DNA from 2 places in the Arthrobacter sp. NPDC058127 genome. Region 1 is predicted to be linked to the other one. Evidence: riboswitches for the same ligand, from Rfam matches in the RefSeq annotation. Region 1 holds a riboswitch; the other holds the start of a gene.
What was found. A riboswitch is a leader RNA that binds a small molecule or an ion and turns the genes downstream of it on or off. The one in region 1 is predicted to bind S-adenosylmethionine.

Region 1 (3,669 bases):
GCAAGGTCACCGTGCTCCTGGGCCATTCCGGCGTCGGGAAATCCACCATGGTGAACGCCCTGACCGGCGCCGAACGCGCCACGGGTGGAGTCAACGCAGTAACGGGCCGCGGACGCCACACCTCGTCCTCTGCCCTTGCGCTGAAGCTCAGCGACTCCCCGGGCGGAAGCTGGATCATCGATACGCCCGGCATCCGTTCCTTCGGCCTCGCCCACGTGAACCCTGACCGCATCCTGCATGCCTTCCCGGATCTGGAGCCCGGAACGGAAACGTGCGAGCGGGGCTGCAAGCACGATGCCTCCGCCGTTCGATGCGGACTGGATTCCTGGGTTGCCGATGGCCATGCCGGGGAGGCCGGCCCCGCCCGCCTCGCATCGCTGCGCAGGCTCCTTGGTGCCGACCCGCGCATGGAAGCCCAAGAGGCCAAGGAACTGGGTACGGTCAACTAACTCAGCGCATGCCGGGCTACGTCCCCGGCTCACCGGCGAATAGACGGTAGTTTGGAACCATGACCCAACCCGATTCGAGCTACAACGACGACCTGCGGCTGGCCCATGTCCTCGCCGACTCCGTCGATTCCCTGACAATGGAGCGGTTCAAGGCGCTGGACCTTCAGGTGGAGACCAAACCCGACCTGAGCCCAGTCACCGATGCCGACAAAGCCGCCGAGGAAGCAATCCGCGGGCAGCTCTCCCGTTCCCGCCCCCGCGACGCCGTCCTCGGCGAAGAATTCGGCAGCACGGGCCACGGCTCAAGGCGTTGGATCATCGATCCCATCGACGGGACCAAGAACTTCGTGCGCGGCGTACCCGTCTGGGCAACGCTGATCGCCCTCGTGGACGAGGGCGAAGTAGTGGTGGGGCTCGTCAGCGCTCCGGCGCTCGGCAAGCGCTGGTGGGCGGCCAAGGGCTCAGGCGCCTACATGGGCCGATCACTGGCCGCAGCCACCCGGCTGAAAGTCTCCAACGTGTCGCGGCTTGAGGACGCCTCGCTTTCCTACTCCGAGCTTTCCGAGTGGAAGCAGCACGATAAGCTCGACAACTTCCTGGGCCTGGAGAACGATGTCTGGCGCAGCCGCGCGTACGGCGATTTCTGGTCCTACTGCCTCGTGGCCGAAGGCGCCGTGGACATCGCCGCCGAGCCGGAGCTCCAGGTCTACGACATGGCCGCCTTGGTACCGATCGTGACGGAGGCCGGCGGACGCTTCACGTCCCTGGACGGCACGGATGGCCCCTTCGGCGGAAACGCCGTTGCGAGCAACTCGATCCTGCACTCCGAGGTCCTCAAGAGGCTCAACCCCGAGCTCGACGACCTCCTCTAGTCCACCCTCTTCACTGAATAAACGACGGCGGGCGCCCCTTTTTGGGGGCGTCCGCCACTCTTTCTTCGGCAGAAGGCACATTTTTCCGGCCGTGTAACAATCCGCTTAACAATCCCGGTCACATTGGAACGAGCCTTACCGGTGTCCTAGTCTCTTTACAGGTCACGAGTGCCAGCGCGAAACCCCGGTTTGCTGGCCGGCAACCCTCCATCGCGGCGGGGTGCCCCGGGTGACGACCCGGCCGGTCCGGAACGGATGCGGCAAGCGCGGACCCCCTGTACGCAGGGGTCCCTCTTGAGTGAGGTCCCATGAGCACAGCCACATTTACTTCTCCTGTTCTCCCGCAGCACCACGAATCCGGGCATCAGCACGGTGAATCCCGGACACCGGCATCGCGCCCACTGGCCGCAGTCACCGGCGCGGAGTTGCAGGCACCCCTGATCCAGGGCGGCCACATCCGCTACGCCAACCTTGACTACGGCGCCTCCGCACCTGCCCTGACCGTGGTCTCCGCGTACCTCAACGAAATCCTGCCGTACTACGCGAGTGTGCACCGCGGCGCAGGCTATGCCTCCCAAATCAGCACCTCGGTCTACGAAAACGCGCGCAACATCGTCCGTGACTTCGTCGGCGGCAGGCCGGACGATTCCGTCATTTTCACCCGTAACACCACCGATTCCCTCAACCTCCTGGCCGGCTGCTTGCCGGTCGAGGACGGCAGGCACACCGCCGAAGTCCTTTACCTGGACATCGAGCACCACGCCAACCTGCTGCCGTGGCAAGGCGTCCCCCACCGAAGCGTCGTTGCCGCGGGAACCTTGTCCGAGACCGTTGCCAACGTCCGCACGGCGCTCTCCCACGGTGGCGTCAGCCTCCTGGCGGTCACCGGTGCGTCGAACGTGACCGGCGAGATCCTGCCCATCAAGGAACTCGCTGCCTTGGCCCACGAATTCGGGGCGCGGATTGTGGTGGACGCGGCGCAACTCGCCCCGCATCGCCGCATCGATATCGCCGCCGCGGATGTTGACTACTTGGTCTTCTCGGGGCACAAGCTTTATGCACCGTTCGGCGCCGGTGTCCTGGTGGGCCGTCCCGACTGGCTCGACGCCGGCACGCCCCACCTTGCAGGTGGCGGCGCTGTCCGCGAGGCGCGCCTGGATTCCGTCAGCTGGGCCACGGGCCCGGCAAGGCACGAAGGCGGCTCACCGAACGTACTCGGCGCGGCCACCCTTGCCCGCGCCACCCAGGTCATCGCCAGCCTCGACCACGATGAATGGCACGCCCACGAGGCCGCCATCCGCTCGCACCTGGTCGAGGGCCTCAAGGAAATCGACGGCGTCACCGTGCACCAGATCTTCAGCGACACGGATCCCGAGGACACCATCGGCGTCGTGAACTTCTCGCTCCAGGGCTACGACGCCGGACTCGTTGCGGCCTATCTTGCGGCCGAACACGGCATTGGCCTGCGCGACGGACGCTTTTGCGCCCACCCGCTGCTCAAGCGCCTCGGCCTTCCCTCCGGTTCCCTGCGCGCCAGTTTCGGCGTGGGGTCGCGATTGGAAGACGCCACCCGGCTCATCGCGGGCATCCGGGCGCTCAAGAGCAATGGCCTCGGCTGGGACTACGTGGTGGATGCCGGCCGCTGGGTTCCGGCGAACGACCATCGCAGCTACCCGGAGTGGGCGCCCAACACTCCCGGGACCGCGGGCGCCGCACCCTGCAGCATCGACTGATTGCGGTAGATTCGTAGGGTATTTTTCCTGTCCTACGAAGGGAGTTCCCGCGTGTCCCCGCGACCCAAAGGCACGTCAGCCGGCCCCAAGCTCTTCGAGGAACGGCGCCTTGAACTCGGTCAGAGTTTCCAGGACGGCGGGGAGCACTATGATCGCGTGCGGCCCGGCTACCCCGCGGATTCGGCCGACTGGCTGCTACCTGTAGGCGCGCGGGACGCGGCAGACATCGGCGCCGGCACCGGAAAGTTCACCGCTCTTCTCGTCGAGCGCGGGTTGGCGGTGTCCGCAGTGGACCCCTCCACGGACATGCTCATGCAGCTGCGCAAAACGTATCCGCATGTGATCGCCTTGGAGGGCACGGCCGAGGCAACTGGACTGGCGGACTCAGCATTCGACGTCGTCAGCGTTGCCCAGGCCTGGCACTGGTGCGATCCCCTCGCCGCCAGCACCGAGATCGCCCGGATCCTTCGACCGCAGGGCGTCATCGGCTTGATCTGGAACCAGCTGGACACTTCAGTGCCCTGGGTCCATCGCTTGTCCCGAATCATGCATGCCGGCGATGTCCACAAACCGGACTTCCGGCCTGTGGTGGGCCCGGAGTTCGCCGGCCTCGAA
Region 2 (3,669 bases), on a different contig from region 1:
CTGGTGAAAGACAGGGAGGCCCCCACCGTGAACAATTTGATCTTCTGGATCATCGTCTGCTCTTGGCTGATTCCCATGGGGATCCGCATGTACAACCGATCGCGCCAGCGCAGGCTCCGGGACTTCCCTCCGCAGAATTACCCCGCGCCGCCCTATCCTCCACAGAACTACCCCATCGGATACCCGGAGCAGCCTCCGCTAGTGCTCCCGGCTGAACCCCAACTCCCGGTGGCGACGCCCGCGCCGCAGGCCGCTCCGCCGTCGTCGGCTACTCCCCAAGCGAACAGCGTTCCCCAGCCGAACAGCGCTCCCCAAGGCTACCGGGCACGGAAACTGGCCGAGCTGGACCAGGAGTACAGCGACGGGAAAATCGCGATGGAGGACTACATGAAGCTCCGCCAGGAAATCATGAACGGCTGATTCAGCCGAAGAAGGCCTCTCGCAGCTGGGGACCGAGCTGGCCGATCTCGGTGAGGAACCCGTCGTGCCCGATCGGCGCCTCGATCACGTGAACGGGAACCTCTCCGGGCAAGGCCTTGGCCAGCTCGTGGGATTGTTCCGGGAAGTAGAGCCGGTCCGAGTCCACCGAGGCAACGAAGAACTTCGCGGTTGCCACGGACAACGCATCCTCCAATGAGCCCCGGCCGCGGGTGATGTCGTGGCTCATGAGCGCCTCGGTGATGGCGATGTAGCTGTTGGCGTCGAAGCGCTGGACCAGCTTGCGTCCCTGATGGTCGAGATAGCTCTCCACCTGGTAGCGGCCCCGGTCCCCCAGCGCGGCAGCCTGGAGGGGCGCCTCGCCGCCCTGGGCGTTCCGGCCGAAGCGGAAGTCCAGTTCATCCGCCGAACGGTACGTGATGTGGGCGATCCGCCGGGCAAGGGCCAACCCCGCCTCGGGGGCGGACTGGCCATAGTAGTCGCCGCCGTTGAAGTCGGCGTCCTGCCGGATGGCGAGCGTCTGGGCCTGTGCAAACGCGATCTGCTCGGCAGTGCTGTACGCCCCGATCGAAATCACGGCGCATCGCTTGACGCGGTCCGGATAGCTGACGGCCCATTCCAATGCACGGGCACCGCCCATGGACCCGCCCACCACGGTATGCCAACTGCGGATCCCCAGGACGTCGGCCAGCCGGGCTTCGGCTACGGTGCTGTCCCGCAGGGTCACGAGCGGGAAGCGGGAGCCCCACGCCTTGCCGTCGGGAGCGCTCGACGACGGCCCGGTGCTGCCGTAGCAGCCTCCCACGATGTTGACGGAGACCACGAAGTAGCGGTCCGTGTCGATGGTGGCGCCGGGGCCGACGAGTTGCTCCCACCAGCCTTCTTCATCGCTCTCGCCGCGGGCCACATGGGTGCTTCCGGTCAGGGCGTGTTCCACCAGGACGGCGTTGGAAGAGTCTGCGTTGAGCCGCCCCCACGTCTCGTACGCAAGGACGACGTCCGGCAGGAAACCTCCGGCCTCCAGTTCGAGTCCACCCACGGAAACATACTTGAGGGTTCCGTCCTGGGTACCGGAAAGGGGTATGGCTGTTGCAGCAATTGTCATTCGTTGACACCTCACATCGCGCTTGCCCGTCGCCAATACAGCGAAGGGCCAGGTCTTCACCCGGGGCACCCCACCGCGAATGGAGGGTTGCCGGCCAGCAAGCCGGGGCTGTCGCTGGCACTCATGACCTATAGGAAGAGTCTAGGAAAACCGGACCCCTTCTGACGAAGATTATGACATCTTTGTGACACTTGACCGCGTTTTGTTCATGAAGTTGAAGCCCAGGAGGCCGGTCGGCGAAGATTCGTCCTGCGTCGCCGGCCAGCCTCCCTGCGCCATCCGGGGCAGTACTAGGCGCCCTTGGCTGCCCGGAATCCCGACTCGAGGTCCGCGAGGATATCGTCGATGTGCTCGATCCCGACGGACAGCCGCACCAGGCCCGGAGTCACTCCGGCCACAGCCTGCTGTTCGGGCGTCAACTGGCTGTGCGTCGTGGACGCCGGGTGGATGACCAAGGAACGGACGTCGCCGATATTTGCCACGTGGGAATGCAACTCCAGGGCGTCCACGAAGCGTTTGCCGGCATCGATCCCGCCGCGGATGGTGAAGGACACCACCGCGCCGGTGCCCCGGGGTCCGTACTTCCGTCCGCGTTCGAACCACGGGCTGGAAGGCAGCCCCGCGTAGGCGACCGATTCGACGTCGTCGCGCCCTTCGATCCATTGCGCCACCTTGGTGGCATTGTCCACGTGGCGTTCCACCCGCAGGCTGAGGGTTTCGATTCCTTGCGAGATCAGGAAAGCGTTGAACGGTGAAACGGCCGAGCCAAGGTCGCGCAGGAGCTGGACGCGGGCCTTGAGGATGTAGGAAAGGTTCGCGCCGAGGGCACCGTCCTTGCCGAGGTCGCGGGCATAGACCAGGCCGTTGTAGCTGGGGTCCGGGGTGTTGAAGTTGGGGAACCGCTCAGGGTCCTTGCCGAAATCGAAGTTGCCGGAGTCCACGATGACACCGGCAATAGCAGAACCGTGCCCACCCAGGTACTTGGTGGCCGAATGCACCACGATGTCCGCGCCCCACTCGATGGGCCTGATCAGGTAGGGCGTGGCGAGGGTGTTGTCCACGACGAGCGGGACTCCGGCCTCATGTGCGGTGCGGGAGACGCCCTCGATGTCCAAAACGTCTTGGCGGGGGTTGGAGACGACTTCGGCGAAGAACAGCTTGGTGTTCGGCTGCACGGCGTCGCGCCAGTGATCGAGGTTGTCCGGGTCTTCGACGAAGGTGACCGAGATTCCGAACTTCTTCAGCGTGTGCGCCAGCAGGTTGTAAGTCCCGCCGTAGAGGCTCGGGCTGGCGACCACGTGGTCACCGGCCTCGGCCACGTTGAGGATGGCGAACGTTTCCGCGGCCTGGCCGGAGCTCAGCAGGAGCGCCGCCAAGCCTCCTTCCAGGCTCGCTATGCGCTGTTCCACCGCATCCTGCGTGGGGTTGCCGATCCGGGTGTAGATGGGCGCCAATTCGGCCAGCGCAAAGCGGTTGGCCGCGCTTTCCGCACTGGGAAAGACGAATGAGGTGGTCTGGTAAATGGGGAGTGCCCGGGCGCCCGTGGCGGCGTCAGGCTCCTGGCCGGCGTGGATCTGGCGCGTTTCGAATGACCATCCTTGGGACATGCGGACTCCTGGTTGTCTGGGCGATTTGCCGTGCTTCAGCCTGCCGGCCTGCGGGATTAAGCCAGCCGGCGTTCGGTTGCCGCCAGTCTAGGGACGGCGTTGCGGGCTCCGGAAGCTTTGTGACGAACACGGTAGTTTTCGGTCCTGGCGCGTCCTGAAGTGACCCTGAGCTGCCTTTTCGATACATCCCACCTTAGTTAGGCTTGACTTAGCTGAGAGCTCCATCACAAAGTGCCAAGATGAAGCCATGCGCATGGATCACGTCTCTTACGCTTGTGAACGAGATGGCCTCTTGGCCACCACCGAGCGGATTTCCGCAGCATTGGGAGTGGACGCAGTCCGGGGCGGAGTGCACCCGCGCTTCGGTACCCGGAACATGATCATTCCCCTTGCTGACCACAAATACCTGGAGGTTGTCGAGGTCCTTGACCACCCGGCATCCGACAAGGCACCTTTTGGACAAGCCGTCCGTGCACGCTCCGCCGCGGGAGGTGGATGGATGGGCTGGTGCGTCGCTGT

Region 2: another riboswitch for S-adenosylmethionine. It lies ahead of ACFVTG_RS22485 (homoserine O-acetyltransferase); the one in region 1 lies ahead of ACFVTG_RS06835 (aminotransferase class V-fold PLP-dependent enzyme).

Annotation. Positions count from the first base shown of each region.
Region 1 covers NZ_JBHVTT010000003.1:140,377-144,045, forward strand. Annotated here, with positions in the region: gene rsgA (ribosome small subunit-dependent GTPase A) at 1-449, shown strand, start outside; gene hisN (histidinol-phosphatase) at 509-1,321, shown strand; SAM riboswitch class IV at 1,482-1,594, shown strand; gene ACFVTG_RS06835 (aminotransferase class V-fold PLP-dependent enzyme) at 1,630-3,054, shown strand; gene ACFVTG_RS06840 (class I SAM-dependent methyltransferase) at 3,106-3,669, shown strand, end outside.
Region 2 covers NZ_JBHVTT010000025.1:17,368-21,036, forward strand. Annotated here, with positions in the region: gene ACFVTG_RS22480 (hypothetical protein) at 28-420, shown strand; gene ACFVTG_RS22485 (homoserine O-acetyltransferase) at 422-1,543, opposite strand; SAM riboswitch class IV at 1,557-1,672, opposite strand; gene ACFVTG_RS22490 (bifunctional o-acetylhomoserine/o-acetylserine sulfhydrylase) at 1,834-3,150, opposite strand; gene ACFVTG_RS22495 (VOC family protein) at 3,398-3,669, shown strand, end outside.